2 linked regions of the Halorhodospira halochloris genome follow. The protein of the gene in region 1 binds, or shares a complex with, the protein of each later gene. Links are inferred from orthologs where the notes say so. Each region holds a gene or a part of one and is shown on either strand. Other genes may lie near its edges.

What was found.
Region 2: the proteins of tsaE (region 1) and tsaD are in contact, whole or in part, in a crystal structure (PDB 6N9A), measured with the Thermotoga maritima proteins. The link is inferred for Halorhodospira halochloris from one-to-one orthologs. Residues at the interface, in WP_004082108.1 of Thermotoga maritima: Leu37, Gly38, Lys46, Lys57, Val59, Lys60, Ser61, Thr63, Phe64, Thr65, Leu66, Met67, Val69, Pro71, Tyr82, Arg83, Leu84, Asp86, Asp88, Phe89, Asp93, Ile128, Asp130, Glu131, Arg134; in WP_004082750.1 of Thermotoga maritima: Cys10, Asp11, Arg49, His50, Leu82, Gly84, Gly135, Gly136, Glu154, Thr155, Leu156, Asp157, Asp158, Ser159, Glu162, Asp165, Lys166, Arg169, Leu170, Tyr175, Lys213, Thr214, Leu217, Tyr218, Gln221, Arg222, Asn324.

What each region holds. Positions count from the first base shown.
Region 1 is NZ_AP017372.2:510,211-518,242, forward strand. What follows is about bases 3,257-6,232. They hold tsaE (tRNA (adenosine(37)-N6)-threonylcarbamoyltransferase complex ATPase subunit type 1 TsaE), read left to right. Parts: upstream 3,257-4,434; coding sequence 4,435-5,031; downstream 5,032-6,232. Other genes in these bases: panD (aspartate 1-decarboxylase), read left to right, coding at 3,257-3,282; queG (tRNA epoxyqueuosine(34) reductase QueG), read right to left, coding at 3,322-4,386; HH1059_RS02490 (N-acetylmuramoyl-L-alanine amidase), read left to right, coding at 5,446-6,232. In the rest of the region: polynucleotide adenylyltransferase PcnB, read left to right, coding at 1-532; folK (2-amino-4-hydroxy-6-hydroxymethyldihydropteridine diphosphokinase), read left to right, coding at 533-1,036; panB (3-methyl-2-oxobutanoate hydroxymethyltransferase), read left to right, coding at 1,085-1,945; panC (pantoate--beta-alanine ligase), read left to right, coding at 1,942-2,796; more of panD, read left to right, coding at 2,902-3,256; more of HH1059_RS02490, read left to right, coding at 6,233-6,768; HH1059_RS02495 (NAD(P)H-hydrate dehydratase), read right to left, coding at 6,852-8,032. UniProt on the Escherichia coli protein: Required for the formation of a threonylcarbamoyl group on adenosine at position 37 (t(6)A37) in tRNAs that read codons beginning with adenine.
Region 2 is NZ_AP017372.2:134,093-141,278, forward strand. Bases 2,881-5,832 are described here. They hold tsaD (tRNA (adenosine(37)-N6)-threonylcarbamoyltransferase complex transferase subunit TsaD), read left to right. Parts: upstream 2,881-3,816; coding sequence 3,817-4,848; downstream 4,849-5,832. Other genes in these bases: plsY (glycerol-3-phosphate 1-O-acyltransferase PlsY), read left to right, coding at 2,881-3,231; tsaC (L-threonylcarbamoyladenylate synthase type 1 TsaC), read left to right, coding at 3,276-3,824; HH1059_RS00660 (class I SAM-dependent methyltransferase), read left to right, coding at 4,845-5,832. Outside these bases: HH1059_RS00630 (YfaZ family outer membrane protein), read left to right, coding at 1-231; HH1059_RS00635 (sulfite exporter TauE/SafE family protein), read right to left, coding at 262-1,056; HH1059_RS13870 (hypothetical protein), read right to left, coding at 1,044-1,169; HH1059_RS00640 (multifunctional CCA addition/repair protein), read left to right, coding at 1,322-2,539; more of plsY, read left to right, coding at 2,635-2,880; more of HH1059_RS00660, read left to right, coding at 5,833-6,041; HH1059_RS00665 (DNA topoisomerase I), read right to left, coding at 6,171-7,186.

The sequences.
Region 1 (8,032 bases):
GGTGGGGGCGGATAAGCCGGTGACCCCGGCCTTTCTCTTTGCTGCACTGCTCTGGCCGGCGGTGCGCAAGCGCGAGCGGGAGTTGCGGGCGGCGGGAGAGCAACCGGCACCGGCCATCCAGCAGGCCGGGTCTGAGGTGCAATCGGCGCAGCAGTCACGCATAGCGCTGCCCAAGCGCTTTAGCATTCCTATGCGCGAGATCTGGTCGCTGCAGGCGCGTTTGGAACGCCGCGGAGCCCGGCGTGCTCAACGACTGATGCGCCATCCTAGGTTCCGGGCAGCTTATGACTTTCTCGAGTTGCGCGCTGGTAGTGGCGATGCGCCAAGCGAGCTGGCGCAATGGTGGCGGCAACTGCAACAGGATTCGCCTAACTCGCCAGCTGCCAAGCAGCAGGGGAAAAGTAGGGAGGAGAACGGCGCGAGCACTGCTAATGCCGACGATAAAGCTGCTAATAAGCCCCGCCGAGGTTCACGGCGGCGAGGTAAAAGAGGCGGTGCTAAGGGGCGCAGCAAGGTGAGTGAGGAGGGTTAAGTGGCTATTGTGCCCGCCTACATCGGTATGGGCAGTAATCTGCATAACCCGCCGCGGCAGTTGAGGCAGGCCCTTGCTCATCTCGCTGAGCTGAGTTCGGCCACTTTGATGCAGGTCTCCGGGTTCTATCGTAATCCTGCTATGAATGCGCCGGGTTTGGCGGAGCAGCCGGATTTCGTCAATGCGGTGGCGAGGCTTGATTCGCAGCTCTCGCCCCATGAGCTATTGGATCAGTTGCAGGCTATTGAGAGGCGGCAGCACCGCCAGCGTGATCGGGATTTGCGCTGGGGGCCGCGAACATTGGACTTGGATTTGTTAGTTTATGGGGATGTTCAGCTCGCTGATGACAGGCTAACAATACCTCATCCGGGGCTAGAGCACCGGCCGTTTGTCGTCTTTCCTCTAGTGGAGATCGAGCCGCAGCTGATAGTCCCCGGTATGGGGGAGATTGGCGAGATAGCTGCCCGGTTAGATGCTGGTCAGCTCCTGCGAATCGATTCATAGATTTTTTTAGTGCGTGCCGATTGCACAGTAACGGCATGCGGAGGTGGTATGAGCGCTAGTGCCAGTGGTAGTCAAAGCAGAGGATCTGGCCATGGTGAGTCGGATGCCCCGATAACGCCGGTGACTGTTGCTGCCCTTGCGGCGATGAAATCAAGGGCGGAGCCGATTGCTTGTCTGACAGCGTATGACTTCGGCTTCGCCGCGGCCTGTGATCAGTCCGGGGTAGACTTGCTGCTAGTGGGTGACTCATTGGGGATGGTCGTCCAGGGGCATGAGACGACGCTGCCAGTGAGTGTTGATGATGTTGTCTACCACACCCAGTGTGTTGCCAGAGGTGCCCAGCGAGCGTTGGTGGTGGCTGATATGCCGTTTATGAGCCACACCGATGTTGAGTTGGGGCTGCTCAATGCCGGTAAACTGATGAAGGCAGGCGGGGCGCAGATGGTCAAGCTCGAGGGGGGTGCGGAGCAGGCGGCCCTAGTCGAGCGGTTGACCGAGAATGGTATCCCGGTATGTGCCCACCTCGGGTTGAAGCCTCAGCGGGTCCATAAGTTGGGCGGTTATCGGGTGCAAGGTAGGGCAGAGCAGGAGGCCCGGGATATGGAGGCGGACGCCAAAGCCCTTGAGCAGGCGGGGGCGGATCTGCTGATTCTCGAGTGCGTGCCGGCGGAATTGGCCAAGCATTTGGCGCAGAGCCTGCGGATGCCGGTTGTGGGCATCGGTGCTGGACGCGGCTGTGATGGCCAAATCCTGGTTCTTCATGATGTGCTAGGGGTGACTAGGCACCCACCCCGCTTCGCCGAGGATTTTGGTAGTTCGGCTGGTGGGGTAATGGCTGCCATTAGGGCGTATGTAACGGCGGTCAAACAGGCCACATTCCCTGGTAAGGAGCACGAGTTTAAGGCGTGATACAGCTAAGCGAACGCCATGAGATGCGCCAGCAAGCCCGCCACTGGCGGGCTCGAGGAGAACGTATCGGTCTGGTGCCGACTATGGGTAATCTGCATCAGGGCCACCTAAAGCTGGTGGAGGAGCTATCGAACCACGTCGATAGGCTGGTGGTCTCAGTCTTTGTTAATCCCTTGCAGTTTGGTCCTAGCGAAGATTATGAGTCCTATCCGCGCACCCTGGCAGATGATTTGCGCGCTCTCGCTGGCTATCCGGTAGACGCGGTCTTCGCTCCCTCAGCGGAGCAGATGTATCCGCGCGGTGCCCCGGCAACCACGATTGATCTGCCTGCGCTTACCAATACCCTATGCGGCGCTGATAGGCCTGGCCATTTTGCCGGGGTGGCGCTGGTTGTGGCCAAGTTGTTCAATATTGTTGAGCCGGATGCCGCGGCGTTTGGTAATAAGGATTATCAGCAGCTACAGGTGATCCGCCGCTTGGTACAGGATCTTGACTATCCGGTTGAGATTCTGGGAGTTGCGACTGTGCGTGAAGCGGATGGCTTGGCTCTAAGTTCGCGGAACAACTATCTGGATGCTGAGCAACGTCGTGTCGCCGCCGAGCTCTATGCGACCCTGCAGGAGATGGTGGCCGAGCTGCGCGCCGGGCGTCGCGATTATCAACAGCTGGAGGCGGCGGGCGCAACACGACTTAGGCAGGCGGGCTTTTCACGCGTGGATTATCTGGCAATTCGCCGCAGCGACGATCTGGCTGCGCCGTCTCCGGCTGATACCGAGCTGGTCTGCCTGGGAGCAGCGCAGGTAGGGGCAGCCCGACTTATTGACAATATCGCAGTGCGATTGATCGACTAGGCTCCTGGAGGCATAATTGCCGAGCCTTGTCAGTTGTGCAGGTGCACATGACTAAACAATCAGGTATGGTTGAAACGAGACTATGTGGTGCGAGGTGATCAAGTAATGCAAATGACGATGCTCAAGGGTAAGCTCCATAAGGCGCGGGTGACCCAGACCGAACTCGAGTATGAGGGGTCTTGCGCCATAGATGCCGAGCTCCTGGAGGCTAGCGGTATTCGCGAGTACGAGCAGATCCATGTCTACAACATTGAGAATGGAGAGCGCTTTGTAACTTATGCGATAACCGGTGAGCATGGCTCGCGAATGATCTCAATGAACGGGGCGGCTGCGCATAAGTGTAACGAGGGTGATAGGGTCATTATCTGCGCTTACGCTGGGCTTGATAGCGAGGAGTTGGCCGGTTTCCAGCCGCGCTTGGTCTACCTTGATGAGGCAAACCGGGTCACCCACCGGCGTGGCCAGATCCCTTTGCAAGTGGCCTGAGCGTGTTGCACGCGGCGCTCCGGTAGGAGGTGGCGGAGCCTACCCGTGCCCTAGCCTCTCAAGTGCCCACCTGACGTGCTCTCGGACAACAGCGGAGGGATCACTCAACCCGCTGTTGAGGGCACTTACCGACTCTGCTGATGGCGCGCAGTTGCCAAGCGCGACCGCTAGATTGCGCCGCCAGCGCTCATAGCCTGCGCGACGAATGACCATGCCTGCGGTTCGGTCCAAGAAGGTCGCCTCATCCCACTCAAAGAGGTGAGCCAAAAGGGCGTTATCGAGGCCGTGGCGGGGTTGAAAATCATCCAGTGCTGTCTGTGCTGTTTGATGGTTCCAGGGGCATACCTGCTGACAGGAGTCGCAGCCGAAGATCCGGTTGCCGATGGCCGGGCGCAACTCCTCGGGGATGCTGCCGGGGTGCTCGATGGTTAAGTATGAGACGCAGCGCCGCGCATCTAGCTGATAAGGGCTGAGCAGGGCTTGGCTGGGGCAGTTGTGTAGGCAGGCGCGACAACTGCCGCAGTGGTTGCTAACCGGCGAGTCTGGAGCTAAGGGTAGGCTGACGAATAGCTCACCGAGCAGGCAGTAAGAGCCTGCGTCCTTACAGATGAGCTGGGTGTTCTTGCCCACCCAGCCTATTCCCGCCTGACGGGCTAGCGCCCGCTCGAGCACCGGCGCGCTGTCGACGAAGGTGCGGTGGCTAATTGGGCCGTGGCTGGAGTACTCTTGGGCAATCCTCTGTCCGAGCAGGGCAAGCCGTTGACGCAACACCTTATGGTAGTCACGCCCTAGGGCGTAGCGGGCGACATAGCCGCGCGAGGGTTCGGCTAGGACCGCTTGTTGCGCAGCAGAAGTAGCCGGAAAGTGGTCCATGCGGACCACAATGATTGCTTGTGCGTCAGGGAAAAGCTGCTTGGGGCGGGCCCTTTTGCGGCCATGACGGGCCATGAAGTGCATCTCGCCGTGGCGCTGCTGGCGCAGCCAGTCCAGCAGCCGCTCTTCATCCTCGATCGGCAGGTGCGGTGCGGCTATGCGACAGTCACTGAAGCCCAGCTCTTTGGCCCAGGAGCGGATCGGGGCGGGATCGATAGGCTCGGTTGACATTTTTATCCTACAGTCTTTGTGAGTAGTCGGTTTTTAGGTGTTTTTGCCATGCAGGATCCGCACGAATTAGGCCCGTGCAACACAACTATGGCCGAGTATGCCAGTTGTGGCGAAACGGTGAAGTTTCAATTGCCCGATTGTGCCGCTACCGCCGCCTTGGGAGCCGCCATAGGCAGGGCCTTTAGTGCCGGGATGGTCTATCTGTATGGCGATCTGGGTGCCGGCAAGACCAGCATGGTGCGCGCTCTGCTGCGCAGCCGTGGCGTCGAGGGGGCGGTGCGCAGCCCAACCTATACCCTTGTCGAGACCTATGAAACCGACACGGGGCGCGTCTTCCATCTCGACTTATACCGCCTGGCGGAGCCTGAAGAGTTGCATTTTATCGGCCTGGATGAACTAGAGGCGGCAGACCTGTTGACTCTAGTCGAGTGGCCTGAGCGCGGCAGTGGCGTGCTGCCTGCGGCCGATTTGGTGGTTAGGCTGGAGCACTGTAACTTTCCAGGGGAGGGCGGGTCTGCAATAGATGCCACCGATCCTGCCGACAGCCCTCGCCATGTCGAGCTTGAGCCAAGGAGTGATTCTTCAGCCGAATCGCTGCGGCGAGCTTTATCACTTCTTGATATCCCGAGTTGCAGTTCTAAGTAGCTCCCTAATTACTATCCCTAAAGCCGCCTCTAAGGGCTTCCCCTGAGCCGCTTGGCTGCCCTGGGGTGGAGGTCTTGGCGCCAGGGATGGCGCCATGAAGCCTCCAGGGATGGATTCACGGCGTCCTCCACCCCCAGGGCAGCCAAGCGGCTCAGGGGAAGTCCTTAGAGGCGCCTTATGCTAGCACTGCCAGCTGCGACCATACGCGGAAGGTGTAAATCCATCCCTGGGGTGCGGCTTAAAGACTCCCAGTCAGTACGGGACGCCAGCAGTATGGATAAGCAGTCGAAAAAGTTGCTATGGTTTATCAACAATATGCCCTATCATCGTGAATTAGTGAGATAAAATACTTGAATGTTGGGCTCTCCAAAGACTAATCTAGAGATTCTCTAGGGGGGCAGAGGCTTGAGAAGTATGGGGTTGGATAAGTTGCGTTGGCTCTCTGGCTTAGTCTTATTTGCCTTGTTGTGGTCCGTTGTGCCGCTGGCATCGGCGGACGAGGCCAAGATCGAGCGCGTCCACGCGGTGGAGGAGGACTCGCGCTTGCGCATTATTTTTGATCTGGACAATGTGCCGGAGCACGATGTATTCAGTCTCTCTGACCCCTACCGAGTGGTGATCGACTTCGACCAGACTGAGCTTGCTACTCAAGATTTGCCTAGGGCTGGATTGCTGCGGGAGATGCGCAGCGGGGTCCAGCAGAGTGGTCAGTTGCGCCTGGTATTGGATATGGAGGAGCGCGTTGATACGCGCAGTTTTGTGATCGGCCAAGGGGGTGAGCAGGGCCATCAGCTGCTGCTTGATCTCACCCCGGATAAGAGGGAGGCACACGAGGCCTCGCGGGAGCGGGCGCAGCCGGTTCGTTCAGCCTCCGAGCGCAATCAGGACAAGGCTCTGATAGCCATTGATGCGGGCCATGGTGGTGTTGATCCCGGTGCTATCGGGCCGAGCGGTACTTATGAAAAGGATGTCGCCCTGGCGGTGGCGCGTAAGCTGAGGGATCTGATCGAGCAGGAGCCGTCATTGGAGCCGTTGATGATTCGCGACGGCGATTATTACATGGCCTTGCGCGATAGGACGCGCAAGGCGCGCGAGCACGAAGCGGACCTGTTTCTATCCTTGCACGCCGATGGTGCGGAAAACCCCAATGTAAAGGGCGCTAGCGTCTATGCCCTGTCGGTTGACGGTGCCACCTCGGAGCGGGCGCGTATGCTGGCGCGGCGCGAGAATGCGGCAGATTTTCTCGGTGGTGTCTCGCTGGAAGATAAGGACGATGATCTGCGCTCAGTGCTGGTTGATTTGACCCGCGGGGCGACCATTGAGGCCAGCCTTGAGGTAGGCGATTACATGCTCACTGAGCTTGATAGGCACGCCGATCTTCTGCGCAACCGGGTCGATAGGGCTGGTTTTGCGGTGCTCAAATCGGTTGATATGCCCTCCCTATTAATAGAATTGGGATTTATGACTAACGCTGAAGAAGAGCGGCGGCTCAACGATCCTGGCTACCAGAGTCAACTTGCCGATGGCATCCTCGCCGCGGTTAAGCAGTATGCGGGCAATTATATCCTGCCGGAGATCCGCCAGGCTCAGGAGGGTAAACGGGAGCATACGGTGGAGCGTGGCGATAGCTTGTCGCAAATTGCGCGGAAATATCAGGTCAGCACTGATGCCATCAGGCAGGCGAACAACCTCAGCGGCGATCAGATAAACGTCGGTAACACCCTAGTAATCCCGTAGTGACAAAGTCGCCAGCGGTTATGGTGCGCAGCTTGCAGCGCCGGTTCGCGCTGTTTGCAGCGGCCCTGATAAAGATCGTTAAGCTAATCGAGCTTGATCTCCTCGAGCAGGTCGGCGGCGAGGAGGCTGCGTTCGCCGCGCACAGCAGCGGCTTTATCGGCGGCTGTACCGTGAGCTAATACGGCGCAGCGCGCAGCTGTTGCTAGGTCCAATCCCTGGGCGATAAATGCCCCAATCATGCCGCTGAGCACATCGCCCATGCCGCCGCTGGCCATGCCAGGGTTGCCGCAGTTGGCTAGGGCGACATTGACTCCGTCATCAATGATGGTGCCTGGCCCTTTGAGAACGGCGACGGTGCCTGTCCCTTTGGGAGCGGCGACGGTGCCTGTCCCTTTGGCGGCGCCGTTATCTTCGGCGGTGGCGATAGCGGTGGCGATAGTGCCTGCCCCTTTGGAGGTCCCTGAGGTGCCTGTCCCTTTGGCAGCTGTGGACAAGGCGAGGGCGCGGGCAGCGGCAAAGCGGTCGGCGCTTATTTGCGCTGTGCTCTGGCCGAGCAGACGCGCGGCTTCACCGGGGTGGGGAGTGAGGACCGCGTTGTCTGCTGCGACTCCCTGATTGGCCAGGATGTTAAGCCCATCGGCGTCGATTACTTTTGAGATGGGGCTAGCCATAGCGGCGTGCCAGAGCTCGTCTGCCCAGCTGTCCTGGCCGAGCCCGGGGCCGACGACTATCGTGGTGCATCTTTCCAGCAACGCAGCGATTTGGTTGGCTGACTCAACGCCGTGGACCATTAGCTCGGGGCGGGCGCCGACGAGGGCACTTATATGTTCAGTGCGGGTGGCAACACTGACCAGACCGGCCCCGCAGCGCAGCGCCGCCTCGCCGGCTAGGCGAGCGGCTCCGGCCATGCCGGGGCCGCCACCGATGATCAGGACGTGGCCGCAATCGCCCTTGTGGGCGTCGCGGGGTCGTGGGGTAAGGGCCGTGGTTAGGTCATCTGGGGAGACGAGCCTGGCGTATGGCTCTAAGCGATTTGCATTAACGGCTGCTGTGCCTAGATCGTCGAAGAACAAGGTACCGCAAAGCGCCGGGCCGCGGGCGGTAAATAGACCGCTCTTGAGGCCGACGAAGGTTACAGTGGCGTGGGCCTGCACCGCACAGCCAAGCTCGGAGCCGGTGCGCGCGTGGAGCCCTGAGGGTATGTCGAGGGCTAAGACCGGGCCTTTTTGGCCATTGATGGCTTCTACTGCCGCGGCGTACTCAC
Region 2 (7,186 bases), 380 kb from region 1 along the record:
ACCGGACAAGTTCCACAGGCTTTCATAGTAAAAGGGAACGTGGCTCCGAATATAACTTCATTTGGTCGCGCGCGCAGGCTTTTTGAGGCCACTATGCGCTATCAGTTTGATGTGACGCCGCACTCAGCCGTTTATTTGGGCTATCGCTACCTAAGGATTCAAATGGGTAGTGGCACGAGTAACACCACCATGGACAACAATCTACACCTAGGGATGCAAGTCAACTTCTAGAGTGTGCCTGCACAGAGACGGAGTTGCAATTTAATTGCTAAGCACCATAAGGGCGCCGGTGGAGGCCAATATAAAAGCAAACAGGTAGGTCAGGCTTCTACTGGAAATGCTGTGGCAGATCCTAGCTGATAGGCTCGAAAAAAGCATACTGCTTAGGGTAATGCCGAGGAGTGCAGGCAGGTATACATAACCCAATGATCCGGCGGGTATTGCTTCATCTCCCCAGCCAATAAACACATAACCAACCGCAGCAGCTCCCGCGAATGGGACGGCGCATGCCGCTGAAGAGCCTATGGCAGCGTGAGTATGGTGACCTCGCCAGATTAGATAAGGCACGGACATTGTGCCTCCTCCTACCCCTAATAGGGCTGAGATAGCACCAAAGCTCGTACCAGCTAGCAGATGAGAGCCGGGGCTCGGGGCTCTACTTTGAGAGGGTCTTATCTCAAGGACAAGGGTTATTGCTATTAGCAACAAAAAAGTCCCGAAAAGCTGTTTAAGCAATTCCGTGCCGATGTAATTAGCCGCGCTGACGCCTACAGCGGCTCCGCAAATCATCGCCGGGGCCAGTTTGCGTACGGTCCTAACGCTCACAGATCCTAAACTGTAGTGAGTTAAAGCAGAACTTGCTGAGGTGAAACAGATGGTTGCCAACGAAGTGCCTAATGCCAAGTGCATCGTTACAGAGGAATCGATATCCTGCAGGGCAAATACTCCTACTAATAGTGGGACTATTACGATGCCGCCACCTATGCCAAAGAGGCCGGCGCTCGCCCCGGCTATGGTGCCGATAAACAGATAGAGCACCATCTCTAACAGCAGCATTTCGCGTCGACCTTCTGGTGGCCTCTAAAAACTTCGCCGGCGCCACCATCCGCCCCGGTGTGGAGGTCTTGGCGCCAGGGATGGCGCCATGAAGCCTCCAGGGATGGATTCACGGCGTCCTCCACACCGGGGCGGATGGTGGCGCCGGCGAAGTTTTTAGAGGTTCCCTTCTGCAGCGCAGTCTGGCAGTGAAATTTAAGCTGTCGGGGGGCTGGTTGGCTCATATGGCTTGGTAGGTTTTTATTCACGTATATGGTAACCGATAATGGATATTTATCGCGTCGGAGGTTCTGTCCGGGACGAACTGCTGGGGCTGGATGTAAAAGAGCGGGATTGGGTGGTAGTTGGAGCTACTGCTGAGCAGCTTGAAGATGCGGGATATCGCCGGGTGGGCAAAGATTTTCCGGTCTTCTTGCACCCGCAAACAGGCGAAGAGTATGCACTAGCACGAACTGAGCGCAAAACCGCGGCTGGCTACCACGGTTTTGAAGTCCATGCCTGTCCTGATGTGACTCTCGAGGAAGACCTAGCTAGGCGGGATCTGACCATCAATGCCATGGCAATCGATTCCGATGGTCAGCTAATTGATCCGTATGGTGGCAGAGAAGACCTGGCTAAGCGTCAGTTACGCCATGTTACCCAGGCGTTTGCCGAAGACCCGCTAAGGATATTGCGCCTGGCAAGATTCGCTGCCCGTTTTGCCAAACTCGGCTTTAGAATTGCGCCGCAAACTATGGAGCTATGTCGGCGTATGGTTGACGCTGGTGAAGCCGATGCGCTGGTACCGGAGAGGGTATGGCAGGAACTGTCCAGGGGGCTGATGGAGCCGTCTCCCCAGCGTATGATAGAGGTCTTGCGCGAGTGTGGAGCCCTGGAGAAGGTTCTAGTTGAGGTAGATGATTTATACGGCATTCCTCAGCGCAGCGATTATCACCCGGAAGGGGATGCTGCTAAACACACCTTGCTGGCTCTAGAAGTAGCAGCTAATCATGGCATGCCGCTCGCGGTTCGCTATGCAGTACTCCTTCACGACTCCGGCAAAGCGCAAACGCCTTGTGCGGAGTTGCCCAGCCATCCTGAGCATGATGTGCGAGGTGAACAGCTTAGCGAAGCGGCTAGTGAGAGGTTGCGGGTGCCGAGGGAGTGTCGCGATGTAGCGCGCATTGTTGCGCGCTACCATTTACATGCTCACCGCGCACTGCAATTACGGCCAGGGACAATTGTCGAGCTGCTAGAGAGGCTCGATGCATTTAGGCGCCCGCAGCGATTTGAATATTTCCTGCTGGCTTGTAAAGCTGATTACCTAGGCCGTGAAGGGGTTGCTAGTCATGCTGAATATCGGCAGGGGGTCTTGCTGCGTCGAGCCCTGGATGCGGCGCAGGAGATTACCGCTAAGGAGTTCGTCGAGCGAGGCATGCGCGGGCCAGAAGTCGGTGAGGCTGTGCGCCAGGCCCGCTGCCAGGCAGTGGCTGAGCTGTTGTAGGTTGCTTTGCAGCAGCACGCATATCATCTATGCTTGCAACCGAGCACTGTGACCGCTCTTAGCAAAAATTGGAATCAACGAATGAAGCGCGCCTTATGATAGATATCGGATTAGTGATAATTGGCTACTTAGTTGGTTCTGTCTCGTCGGCCATTCTGGTTTGCCGGGTGCTGCAGCTTGGCGATCCTCGCGAAGATGGCTCGGGCAATCCTGGTGCGACCAATGTGCTGCGTTTGGCCGGCAAGGGCCCTGCTGTAGCAACGCTGGCCGGAGACTGGCTCAAAGGCACCCTGCCGGTGGTGCTGGCTTGGTTGGTTACATCTGACCCGGTAATAATCTCTGCTACCGGCTTGGCTGCCTTCTTTGGCCACTTATACCCGGCTTACTTTCGCTTCCAAGGCGGTAAAGGGGTGGCTACTGGAATGGGTGTGTTGTTGGCCTGGTCACCAGTTGCCTTAGCGGCAACCGCTCTGACCTGGTTGGCTATCGCCGCGGCCTTCCGGTTCTCATCCTTGGCTGCCATCGTCGCCTTTGCAATGGCGCCAGCGTACATGCTTTGGCATATGGAAGATCCGGTGTTGACCGCAGCTACCGCAATAATCGCTGTGGCTGCTGTATGGCGGCATAGGGAAAACATAGTTCGATTGGCCACGGGTGAGGAGAGCCAGATCGGCAAATCCTCCGACTCATGAGTAAGGATTTTTCGCGATCAGGGCGAAGCTACAGCTCATTTAGAGTGAACTACTGCGCAACAGCGTTGCGCCGCGGCGGGGTTGTGGCATATCCGACCGAGGCGGTCTGGGGGCTGGGGTGCAATCCTTGGGATAGGTCGGCGGTAGCAAAGTTGCTCGAACTGAAAGTGCGCTCGCCCAGGAAGGGTTTGATAGTCATAGGCGCCGATATACGATCTTTGACGCCCTTCATTGGTGAGCCATTGAGTGAGAATGTTCGGCTGCTCGAGCAGGCGATCGCAGCTAGGCCGGAGCCGATTACATGGTTAGTTCCTGCTGCGCGGGCACTTCCAAGCTGGGTTAAGGGGGTATACTCCAGCGTGGCCATCCGCATTACCCAGCACCCACCCGCTGTCGCTTTGTGTCGCGCCTATGGCGGGGCGATCATCTCCAGTAGTGCTAATCGATCGGCCTCACCTCCGGCGACCACGGCAGCGCAGGTAAGAAGGTACTTCGGATACCGGATTGATGCACTGTTACCAGGTGCTGTTGGTCGATTGACCCGGCCCACGCCGATAATGGATCTATATACGGGAGAGATGCTGCGTGCCTGATCTTGGTCGGGTCTTGGGTATTGAGACATCATGCGATGAGACAGCAGTAGCCGTCTACGCTGCGGGCGAAGGGATCTTGGGCCACGTTCTGCATAGTCAGGTTGATGATCATGCAGTATACGGAGGCGTAGTCCCTGAACTGGCCTCGCGCGACCATGTCCGTAAACTACCCGGACTGGTGGCCGAGCTTTTTGCTCAAACCGGTTTGAGCGGCCGCGACATCGACGCTGTTGCTTGGACTCGTGGACCAGGCCTGCCGGGCGCATTGATGGTTGGCGCCGGCTTTGCACGCTCCTTTGCTTGGGCTGCTCAAGTCCCGGCCATAGGGGTTCATCACATGGAAGGGCATCTGCTTGCCCCTTTGCTAGAGCCCAATCCACCTGCCATGCCACTGGTGGCCCTGTTGGTATCTGGTGGTCATACCCAGTTAGTCCAAGTCGCCGGATTGGGTCGCTATCACATTCTTGGTGAGTCGCTAGATGATGCCGCAGGCGAGGCCTTTGATAAAACCGCCCGACTGCTTGATCTGCCGTATCCAGGCGGACCGGCGATAGCCCGTTTAGCGGCGCGGGGCAATCCTGGGGAGATTGATTTGCCGCGTCCTATGACTAAGCGACCAGGCATGGATTTTAGTTTCAGCGGTTTAAAAACCGCGGTCTTGCATTGTTTTCGAGAGAGCTGTGGTGGTGCTAATGAGCAAAGGCGTGCCGATATCGCCTATGCCTTTCAGGAGGCAATGGTTGACACATTGACTATCAAATGTCGACGAGCCCTTCAGCACACCGGCTGTAGGCGACTGGTGGTAGCCGGCGGAGTGGGGGCAAATGCTAGGTTGCGGGAGCGGCTTGATCAGCTAGCGGCGGGCGATGGGTTTTCGGTCCACTACCCTAGTTTGGAGTACTGCACCGACAACGCGGCGATGATAGCTTATGCTGGGTACTTGCGGTTGAATGCCGGCGGCGGGGATAACCTTGACTTTACAGTCCGTCCGCGCTGGCCACTGGGTGATTTGGAACGACCATGAGCAACTCAGCCAGGATAAGTCCCCACGATCTGCCAGAGCCTGATGAACTGGCTTTACTAAGTAGCGCGCGACTGCATGAGCTGATTGCGGATGAGATAGCTGATGCCGGCGGGGTGATTAGTTTTGCAAGGTTCATGGAACTGGCACTTTATGCCCCTGGTCTGGGGTACTATCGCGCCGGTGCGGCTAGGTTTGGGGCTGGGGGCGACTTCTCTACTGCGCCCGAGCTGAGCGCTCTATTTGGCCGTACGCTGGCAAGGCAAATCGCCGAGATGATGGCCCATTTAGGCGGTGCTGAAGTAATCGAGCTCGGGCCGGGAACGGGAAAGCTGGCTGTAGATGCGCTTGCTGAGCTCAAAAGTCTCGACGCTCTGCCGCAACGTTGGCGTATGCTCGAGGTCAGTGGGGCCTTGCGTGCTGAGCAGGCGCAAACACTCTCTTGCGCTGGTACTGATCTGCTGGACAGGGTCGAGTGGCTGGAGCAGCTGCCCGAAGACAGTGAAAAGAGCATCTGGATTGCCAACGAGGTGATCGACGCCTTGCCGGTGCGTCGCTTTATCCGGACCGATGACGGCGTGCTAGAGCTTGGCGTAGCTAACCAAGCAAATAGTTTTGCCTGGAGCCGGATGGCTGCTGATAAGGACTTGGTGGCTGCGGTTGAAGCCATAGAGTCACGGCTTGGTCGGCTACCTACAGGTTATGTCTCTGAAGTATGTACCCGTTTGCCGGCATTTATTAACGGTATAGCGCAGTCACTACAGCGCGGAGTTACGCTGTGGATCGATTACGGATACCCGCGGCGAGAGTACTATCTGCCGGAGCGGGGCAGTGGCACACTAATCTCTCACTATCGTCATCGTGCCCACAATGACCCATTTCTCTATCCCGGGCTGCAGGATATTACAGCTTTTGTCGATTTTAGCGCCTTAGCCGATGCCTTGATGGAGGCGGGCCTAGACCTGCTTGGGTACGCCCCGCAGGGGCCATTCTTGCTCGGCGGCGGGTTAGCAGAGTTGGCTCAGCCGGATATAGAATCAGCAGACGAGCGCCAACGCCTGGCCGCCTCTCAGTCCATTCAGAGGCTTACCCACCCTGGCGATATGGGTGAGAAGTTCAAGGTCATGGCAGCCGGCAGGGGTTATTCGGGGCCGATAAGCGGATTTCGCTTATCTGATCGGCGCGGTTTTTTGTAGCTGGTTGGGGCTCGAGTGACGTTGAGCTGCCTCGGTGGGAGCTTCTGTTCCTGACTCCCCTCTCTTTTGCCTCGTGTGCTTTACCGTGGTGAGAAACGCGGGGGAGCTGAGAGTAACCAAAAAGTAACTTTATGCCTTCTCTTTTTTGGCCTTGCTTTTTGGCGTTGTCCCGGACTTGACTGTCGAACTACCGCTAGTGCTGCCCTCTCCCGCAGCTGATTTCTTGGTGCTGGTACTGCCCTTTTTCTTGGCGGATCCGGTACTAGTGGCTTTCTTGCTGGAGCTGGCGGATTTGGACTTGGTGCCAGAGCTACCGGACTTGGCTTTAGCAGCTGTGCTTGACTTGCCGGAGGAGGTGGTCGCGCCTTTTTTGGTCGTGCCACCCTTAGACGCGCCTCTGCGGCCCTTGCGGGCAGGTGCGTTGGCGATCATCTCGAGGCACTCCTCGTGGGTGAGCGTCTCAGGCTCACGGTCTTTGGGCACTTTAACGTTCTTCTCGCCGTTGGTTACATAAGGCCCATAGCGACCGCGCAGGATCTGAATGCCGTCACCAAAATCCTGGATGGTGCGATTGGCGTCGGCATGCTTCTTTTCACGGACAAGTTCCAGAGCGCGCTCGCGGCTTATTGTGTAGGGGTCTTCGTCTTTGGGAATGGAGACGAATTTGCCCCCGAAACGCACATAGGGCCCGAAGCGACCGATATTTACCTGTACCTCTTCGCCTTCCTCAGTCTCGCCCATATCCCGTGGTAGCTGGAAGAGCACCAAGGCTTCATCGAGGGTTATCTTATCTATACTCTGTCCCGGGCGTAGTCCAGCGAAGCGCGGCTTCTCTTCATCATCTCGCGAGCCGAGCTGGGCAAATGGGCCATAGCGGCCGATTCGCACCGTAACCGGCTTGCCCGTTTTAGGGTCTGTGCCAAGTTCGCGGGCTTGGACTGCCTCTTGGCGGGAGACGTTCTTCTTCTCCTCAACACGCTGCTCGAATGGAGCCCAGAACTCTTTAAGGACCGGAACCCAATCACGCTCGCCACGCGATATGGCGTCGAGATCATCTTCCAGCCTGGCGGTGAAGTCGTAATCGACGTAACGGTCGAAATGTTCGGTAAGAAACTTATTTACCGTGCGCCCGATGTCGGTGGGTA